DNA from 2 places in the Streptomyces sp. NPDC059696 genome. Region 1 is predicted to be linked to the other one. Evidence: riboswitches for the same ligand, from Rfam matches in the RefSeq annotation. Region 1 holds a riboswitch; the other holds the start of a gene.
The links. Region 1 has a riboswitch for S-adenosylmethionine ahead of thrC (threonine synthase). Riboswitches for the same ligand answer to the same signal wherever they lie in the genome.
Positions count from the first base shown of each region.

Region 1 (4,406 bases):
CGCTCAACCACGCAGAATTGCCCCCTCCGCTTCTCTCACGGAGGGGGCAATTCGATAAACTCTCAGTGACTGTCGTTACCGAAGGTAACAATCAAGCCGGTCGACCGGTTCAGCCACCCGCGACAGCGGGAATGATCGACACACCGGCACCGTCCGGCGTCGCCGTCTCCAGCCCCTGCTCGAAGCGCACGTCGTCGTCGTTGACGTACACGTTGACGAACCGGCGCAGCTTGCCCTGGTCGTCCAGCACCCGGGCGGCGATCCCGGTGTGGTTCTTCTCCAGATCGGCGATGACCTCACCGAGGGTCCCACCCTCGGCGGAGACCTCGGCCTGACCGCCGGTGTAGGTGCGCAGGATGGTGGGGATGCGGACGGTGACGCTCATCAGACATGTCCTCCGGTTCTTATTCGAGCTACGGCTGGGGCGCGCCCTCAGGGGCGCGGGGCTGTGTCCATGTGCGGCTCCGCCGCGTGGGCGCGACCAGCCCCCCGCGGCCCGCAGCGAACAACGACGCTCAGACGAGCCCGGCCTCACGGAACGAGTCCAAGTTGGGCCGGATGGTCGCGGTCAGCCCGGTCCCGGCCACCGCATCGAGCGTCTTCAGCCCATCCCCCGTGTTCAGCACCACGGTCGTCAACGACGGGTCGAGCACCCCGTTCTCGATCAACTTGCGCGTCACACCCACCGTCACACCACCGGCGGTCTCCGCGAAGATCCCCTCGGTCCGAGCGAGGATCTTGATCGCGTCGACGATCTGCTCGTCGTTCACGTCCTCCACGGCCCCGCCCGTGCGCCGCGCGATGTCCAGCACGTACGGCCCGTCCGCCGGGTTGCCGATCGCGAGGGACTTGGCGATGGTGTCCGGCTTCTGCGGGCGGACGACGTCGTGCCCGGCCTTGTAGGCGACGGACACCGGCGAACAGCCCTCGGCCTGCGCACCGAAGATCTTGTACGGCTTGTCCTCGACCAGCCCGAGCTTGATCAGCTCCTGCAGACCCTTGTCGATCTTCGTGAGCTGCGAACCGGAGGCGATCGGCACCACGAGCTGGTCCGGCAGCCGCCAGCCGAGCTGCTCACAGATCTCGTACGCGAGGGTCTTGGACCCTTCCGCGTAGTACGGCCGGAGGTTGACGTTGACGAAGCCCCAGCCCTCGCCGGCCGGGTCGCCGATCAGCTCGGAGCAGAAGCGGTTCACGTCGTCGTAGTTGCCCTCGATGCCGACGAGCTCGCCGCCGTAGACCGCGGCCATGACGACCTTGCCCTGCTCCAGGTCGTGCGGGATGAACACGCAGGAGCGGAAGCCGGCGCGGGCCGCCGCGGCACCCACCGCACCGGCGAGGTTGCCGGTGGAGGAGCAGGAGAGCGTGGTGAAGCCGAAGGCGCGGGCGGCCTCCAGGGCCTGGGCGACGACCCGGTCCTTGAAGGAGTGCGTCGGGTTGCCGGAGTCGTCCTTGACGAACAGCCGTCCGGCGTCGACACCCAGCTCACGCGCGAGGTTGTCGGCCTGGACGAGCTTGGTCCAGCCCGGGTTGATGTTCGGCTTGTCCGCCACGTCGGCCGGGACCGGCAGCAGCGGGGCGTAGCGCCAGATGTTCGCGGGACCCGCTTCGATGCGCTTGCGGAGCTCTTCGGTGTCGTAGGCCGAGAAGTCGTAGGCGATCTCCAGCGGGCCGAAACACTCCTCGCACGCGAAGACCGGGCCGAGGGGCACGCGGTGACCGCACTCGCGGCAGCTGAGGGCAGCCGCGGGGCCGAGGTCTACGGTGGATTCAGTGGTGCTTGCAACAGTCTGCGCAGCCATGTGAGGCGAGGCCCTTTCTCCTCATCTTCCTCACGACGCACTTCGCCGTGAGACGGATTTGGCACCTTCCCGAGCCGGGAGCCTCGCGCGTGTGGTCGCCAGTGACCTACGAGAACCGACTGGAGGGTTGCCGGGGCTTCATCGGGCCGTTTCCCTCTGCCCCTCTGGATGAGCTGTATGTGGTTGTAAAGGCGGGTGACCCCGGACATGCGATGGTCATCCGCGTTGTTCAAGACTGTAACCGACGACCAGGACAGTTGAGATAGTCGTCCGAACCGCGAGATGGATCACTCCGTCCCGCCCGGAGCACGCAGAGGAGCCGCCACGGTGCTGGAAGAAGTCGAGCGCTGGCTGAGCACCCGTTCCTGGTCCGCGAATGATCGTCCGCTCCACCAGATCCTCGCAGCGAAGCAGCGCACGGGCCAGACGGTCAGTGTGGTGCTGCCCGCGCTGAACGAGGAGGCGACGGTCGGCGACATCGCCTCCGTCATCCGCCACGACCTCATGCGGCAGGTCCCGCTCGTCGACGAGCTGGTCGTCGTCGACTCGGGCTCGACCGACCGCACGTCGGAGGTCGCCGCCGCCGCGGGCGCGCGGGTGGTGCACCGGGACGCGATACTCCCGCGCCTGCCCGCCGTGCCCGGCAAGGGCGAGGTGCTGTGGCGCTCGCTCCTGGTCACCCGCGGGGACATCGTCTGTTTCGTCGACGCGGACCTCAAGGACTTCTCGTCCGACTTCGTCTCGGGCATCGTGGGCCCGCTGCTCACGGACCCGGGCGTGGACCTGGTGAAGGCCATGTACGACCGCCCCCTCGGCGGTGCCGCCGGGCAGGGCGGCCGGGTCACCGAGCTGATGGCGCGCCCGCTGCTCAACATGCACTGGCCGCAGCTGGCCGGCTTCGTGCAGCCGCTCGGCGGCGAGTACGCGGCCCGCCGCTCCCTGCTGGAGCAGCTGCCGTTCCCCGTCGGGTACGGCGTCGAGCTGGGCATGCTGGTGGACGCCCTGCACCTGGCGGGCCTGGACGCCCTCGCCCAGGTGGACGTGGGGGTGCGCAAGCACCGGCACCAGGACGGGCAGGCACTGGGCCGGATGGCCGCCGCGATCTACCGCACGGCCCAGCTGCGGCTGGCCCGCGGGCACCTGATCCGGCCGTCCCTGACCCAGTTCGAGCGGGGCACGGACGGCTTCGAGCCGAGGACGTACTCCGTGGACACCGAGGAACGTCCGCCGATGGTGGATATCGCCGAGTACCAGGCGCGGCAGGCTGCCTGACCGGGGCCGTTTTCGGCCGGGCGCGGCAGATCCGCACGTTTGAGCGTTTCGGGCCCGGGCTAGGTTGAGGTTTATGGCTTCGACGTACGGTGCTGCACAGGTGCTGGTGGCCTCCAACCGTGGCCCGGTCTCGTACACGGTGGGAGAGGACGGTTCGCTGGACGCCAAGCGGGGCGGCGGCGGGCTGGTCTCCGGGCTCTCCGCGATCGGCTCGGACGCGGACGCGCTGTGGGTGTGCTCGGCGCTCTCCGACGGCGACCGGGAGGCGGTGAGGCGCGGTGTCGGCGAGGACGGCGTGCGGATGCTGGACATCCCGCCCGACGTGCACGCCGACGCGTACAACGGCATCGCCAACTCGGTCCTGTGGTTCGTGCACCACATGCTCTACCAGACGCCCCTGGAGCCCGTCTTCGACGCGGAGTTCCGCCGGCAGTGGGCGTCCTACGAGGCGTACAACCGGGCGTTCGCCGAGGCGCTGGCCGAGGAGGCGGCGCAGGGCGCGGCGGTCGTGGTGCAGGACTACCACCTGACGCTGGTGCCGGGCATGCTCCGCGAGCTGCGGCCCGACCTGCGCATCGGGCACTTCTCGCACACGCCGTGGGCGCCACCCGAGTACTTCCGGATGCTGCCGGACGACGTGGCCGGGCAGGTGCTGCGCGGCATGCTCGGCGCGGACCGCCTCGGCTTCCTCACCGAGCGCTGGGCGGAGGCGTTCACCGCGTGCGCCGAGCGGTTCGCCGGCGGGCTCGGCGGCACCCGGGTCGGGGTGCACGGCCTCGGCGCCGACGCCGACTTCCTGCGCAAGCGGGCCCACGAGCCGGACGTCGAGGAGCGGATCACCGCCCTCCGCCAGGAGATCGGCGAGGGACGGCGCACCATCGTCCGCGTGGACCGCACCGAGCTGTCCAAGAACATCGTGCGCGGCCTGCTGGCCTACCGGCGCCTGCTGGAGACCCACGCCGAGTGGCGCGAGCGGGTGGTGCACGTCGCCTTCGCCTACCCCTCCCGGCAGGACCTGGCGGTGTACCGGGACTACACGGCCGAGGTGCAGCGGCTCGCCGACGAGATCAACGCCGAGTACGGCACGCCGGGCTGGAAGCCGGTCGTGCTGCACGTCAAGGACGACTTCGCCCGCTCCCTGGCCGCCTACCGGCTGGCCGACGTGGCCCTCGTCAACCCCATCCGCGACGGCATGAACCTCGTCGCCAAGGAGGTCCCGGTCGTCTCCGACGCGGGCTGCGCGCTGGTGCTGTCGCGGGAGGCCGGGGCGCACGAGGAGCTGGGCGAGGACGCGATCACCGTGAACCCCTACGACGTGACGGGCACCGCGGC
Region 1 covers NZ_JBHWFG010000014.1:139,679-144,084, reverse strand. Annotated here, with positions in the region: gene ACFV20_RS17815 (MoaD/ThiS family protein) at 110-385, opposite strand; gene thrC (threonine synthase) at 516-1,802, opposite strand; SAM riboswitch class I at 1,821-1,977, opposite strand; gene ACFV20_RS17805 (glucosyl-3-phosphoglycerate synthase) at 2,130-3,074, shown strand; gene ACFV20_RS17800 (trehalose-6-phosphate synthase) at 3,148-4,406, shown strand, end outside.

Region 2 (4,406 bases), on a different contig from region 1:
GGCCCTCTTCGTCCACGGCAGCTGGGTGCACCTGCTCGGCAACATGCTCTTCCTCTACGTCTTCGGGGCGATGACCGAGGAGCGGATGGGCCGGGTGCAGTTCACCCTGTTCTACGTCGGCTGCGGATATCTGGCCCTGCTGGGCTACGCCGTCGCCAACGCGGACTCCGAGCAGTCCCTGGTCGGTGCCTCGGGGGCGATCTCGGCGGTCCTCGGTGCGTTCCTGTACCTGTTCCCCCGTGCCCGGGTGACCAGTCTCCTGCCGTTCCTGTTCTTCCTGCCGGTGCGCTTCCCGGCGTGGGTCGTGCTGCCGTTCTGGGCGGCGCTGCAGTGGCTGGCGGCGGGGCGGGCCGCGGACGGGCCGGGGGTGGCCTACCTGGCCCACCTGATCGGCTTCGGTCTGGGCTTCGGCTACGCGTCGGTCCGCTACGGCCGCCCCACCGGCCCCACTAGAGTGAGGGCCGCCCCTGCTCCGACTCCCGAGGGAGAGAACCAGCCGTGATCACCGCGATCGTCCTGATCAAGACCAGCGTGGACCGGATCCCCGAGATCGCCGAGTCGATCGCGGCGCTGGACAGCGTCAGCGAGGTCTTCTCCGTCACCGGCACCTACGACCTGATCGCGATGGTCCGGGTGCGCGAGCACGAGGACCTGGCGGAGGTCATCCCCGGCCGGATCAGCAAGATCCCCGGGGTGGAGGGGACCGACACGCACGTGGCGTTCCGCACGTACTCGCAGCACGACCTGGAAGCGGCGTTCTCGATCGGCCTGGACAACTAGCCCACGCCTCCGCGCCAGCCCACGGGCCGCACCCGGCCGGCGGCCCCCGCCCTCGGCGGGGACCGGATCAGACGGGGACCGGATCAGACGGGGACCGCACGGCTGTCCGCGCCGGCATCAGCACCACGCCGTGGTCGGCGGGCCGGCCGGCGGCGTGCGCAACACCTGCTCGGGCGGAGGCGGCCGGCTCGGGCGGAGGCGGCCGGCTCAGGCGGAGGTGTCCGGCACGCAGCGGCCGTCCTCGGTGCGGTAGTTCCACTTCGCCCCGTCCGTCACCAGTTCCCGCACCGCCCGCACGAACCGCTCCACGTGCTCGTCGGGGGTGCCCGCGCCGAAGCTGACCCGGATGGCGTTGAGCGACTTCTCCCCGGGCGCGGCCTCGGGCGCCCCGCACTCGCCCTGTGCCTGCGGGTCGCTGCCGAGCAGCGTGCGCAGCAGCGGGTGGGCGCAGAACAGCCCGTCCCGTACGCCGATGCCGTACTCGGCGGACAGGGCGGCGGCGAAGTGGGAGCTGTTCCAGCCCTCGACGACGAAGGAGAGCACGCCCACGCGCGGCGCGTCGTCCCCGAAGAGGGACAGGAACCGCACCTCGGGGACGTCGGCCAGGCCCTCGCGCACCGTGCGGACCAGGTGCTGCTCCCGGGCGACGAGGGTGTCGAAGCCCGCCTCGGTCAGCGCCCTGCAGGCCGAGGCGACCGCGTAGGCGCCGATGACGTTGGGTGAGCCGGCCTCGTGGCGCGCGGCGCTGTCGTGCCACTCCACGTCCACTCCCCCGTCCTCGCGCCGGCTGACCTTGCGGCTGGCGCCGCCGCCCGCGAGGTACGGCTCGGCGGCGCGCAGCCAGTCGGCCCGCCCGGCCAGGACACCGGAGCCGAAGGGCGCGTACAGCTTGTGTCCGGAGAAGGCGACCCAGTCGACGTCGAGGTCCGCGACGGACACCGGGTGGTGCGGGGCCAGCTGGGCGGCGTCGAGCACGATCCGGGCGCCGTGGGCGTGCGCGGCCGCGGCGAGCTCCCGCACGGGCCACAGCTCGCCGGTGACGTTGGAGGCGCCGGTGACGCAGACGAGGGCCGGCCCGTGGGGGTCCCGGTCGGCGAGGGCGCGCTCCAGGGTCTCGACGGCCTGACGGGGGCTGTTCGGGGCGTCGAGGTAGGTGACCCGCGCGTTGCGCCACGGCAGCAGGGAGGCGTGGTGCTCGGTCTCGTAGACGAAGACCTGGCAGTCGGCGGGGAGCGCGGCGGCGAGGAGGTTCAGGGAGTCGGTGGTCGACCGGGTGAACACGACCTGGTCGTCCGCGCGGCAGCCGAGGAACTCGGCGACGGTCCGGCGGGCGTTCTCGAACAGGTCGGTCGACAGCTGCGACAGGTACCCGGCACCGCGGTGCACGCTGCCGTAGTACGGCGCGTAGGCGGCGACGTCGTCCCAGACCCGCTGGAGCGCGGGGGCGCTGGCGGCGTAGTCGAGCGCGGCGTAGGTGACCTCACCACCGGTCACCAGCGGCACGGTGACATCGCGCCCCAGAACGGGCAGCGGGGCACAAACGGACGGGTCGGCGGCAAGGGTGGAGACGGACATGACGGAACTCCCGTGAAGACAGGTGGAATCCGCCCGCGAGCGCGTACGGCTCGAGCGGGGGTGAAAGGAAAAAGGGGGTGCGGAGGCGGGGCTCTGCGGCCCTATCGCATTCGCTGGTTCACGGAAGACTCCTCGTCACGCGCTTGCCGCAGACCTCGCTGCCTGCGGCCCGGTCTTCACCCGGGGCACCCCGCCACGGACGGAGGGTTGCCGGACAGTCGGCCGGGGCCTCATGACTGTCACTCATGACCTGTTCAGGAACGTACGCGAAAAGATCGGCGCCCCGCAACCCGAGTCCGGATCGCGGGACGCCGTACGGGGGGCTACTTGTTGCTCGCGGCCACCCAGCGCTCCAGCGTGCGCTTCGCCGCGCCCGAGTCGATCGACTCGGCCGCCTTCACCATCCCGGCGCGGATCTGCTCGGCCAGCGGCGCTTCCGTCGGCTCCAGGGCCACCAGGGCCGCCGCCGAGTTCAGCACCACCGCGTCCCGCACCGGCCCCGTCTCCCCGTCCAGGAGCCGCCGGGCGACCTCGGCGTTGTAGGAGGCGTCGGCGCCGCGCAGCGCCTCCACGGGGACCAGTTCGAGGCCCACGTCGCGCGGGTCGAAGGCCTCCTCGGTGACCGTGCCGTCCCGGACGATCCACACCCGGGAGGTGGCCGTGGTGGTCAGTTCGTCGAGGCCGTCGTCACCCCGGAAGACCAGGGACGAGTTGCCGCGCTCGGCGAAGACGCCCGCGACGATCGGCGCCATGCGGGGGTCCGCCACCCCGACGGCCTGGGCACGGACCCGGGCCGGGTTGGTGAGCGGGCCGAGGGCGTTGAAGACCGTGCGGATGCCCAGCTGGCCCCGGGCGGCGCCCGCGTGCCGCAGCGCCGGGTGGAACTTCACCGCGAAGCAGAAGGTGATACCCGCCTCCTCGGCGACCTCCGCGACCCGGTGCAGCGGCAGTTCCAGGTTGACGCCGAGCTTCTCCAGCACGTCGGAGGCCCCGGACGCCGAGGACGCGGCCCGGTTGCCGTGCTTGACGACCTTCGCGCCGGTGCCGGCGACGACGATCGAGGACATCGTGGAGATGTTGACCGTCTTGGCGCCGTCGCCGCCGGTGCCGACGATGTCCACCGTCGCGCCCGGCACCTCGATCACGTTGGCGTGCGCGTACATCGTGCGGACCAGGCCGTTGATCTCCTCGACGGTCTCGCCCTTGGCGCGCAGGGCCACGACGAACCCGGCGATCTGCGCCTCGGTCGCCTCGCCGCGCATGATCCGGTCCATCGCCCAGGCGGTGTCGTCCGCGCTCAGGTGCCTGCCGTTCAGCAGGCCGTTCAGCAGCAGGGGCCAGGAGCGGCCCGCCGCGGTGTCGCCTCCAGCGGGGGTCACAGCGCTCATAAGCCGCTCCAGGGTCAGGCGTCCCGCACTGCGGGACGAGAGTCTCAACGGGTCCACCCTATCCAGCCCGGGGCACCGCGAAGGGCCCCGTCCGAGCGTCGGACGGGGCCCTTGTGTGGCGTGGCGAAGCAGTGATCAGTGGTGGCCGTGGCCGCTCGTGATCTCCCGGTACTCCTCGGCGGTGGGCTTCGGGATCTGGGAACCCTCGCCGTAGTAGGCGTCACTGAGCTTGGCGCGCAGCTTCTCGGAACCCTTCACCTTGCGCTCGACACCGTTCTCGTCGACCGTCGGGCCGATCTCGGCCGGCTTGTACTGCTCGTGCGCCGTGAGCGTGTACATCTGCTCCTGGCTGAGCGGCTCGTGCACCTCGATGAACTCACCGTGCGGCAGGCGCTTGATGATGCCCGACTCGCGGCCGTGCAGCACCTTCTCCTTGTCCCGGCGCTGCAGGCCGAGGCAGATGCGCTTGGTGATGACGAAGGCGATCACCGGGCCGAGGAAGAACCCGATCCGGACGAACCAGGTCACCGAGTTGATCGACAGGTGGAAGTGCGTGGCGACGATGTCGTTGCCACCGCCGATCAGCATGATGATGTAGCCGGTGACCCAGGCGACACCCACACCGGTGCGGGTCGGGGCGTTGCGCGGCCGGTCCAGGATGTG
Region 2 covers NZ_JBHWFG010000035.1:73,228-77,633, forward strand. Annotated here, with positions in the region: gene ACFV20_RS30285 (rhomboid family intramembrane serine protease) at 1-502, shown strand, start outside; gene ACFV20_RS30290 (Lrp/AsnC family transcriptional regulator) at 499-780, shown strand; gene ACFV20_RS30295 (aminotransferase class V-fold PLP-dependent enzyme) at 988-2,355, opposite strand; SAM riboswitch class IV at 2,490-2,606, opposite strand; gene trpD (anthranilate phosphoribosyltransferase) at 2,679-3,743, opposite strand; gene ACFV20_RS30305 (cytochrome bc complex cytochrome b subunit) at 3,879-4,406, opposite strand, start outside.
Region 2: it holds a riboswitch for S-adenosylmethionine, as region 1 does, so the genes downstream of both, ACFV20_RS30295 (aminotransferase class V-fold PLP-dependent enzyme) here and thrC (threonine synthase) in region 1, are expected to answer to the same signal.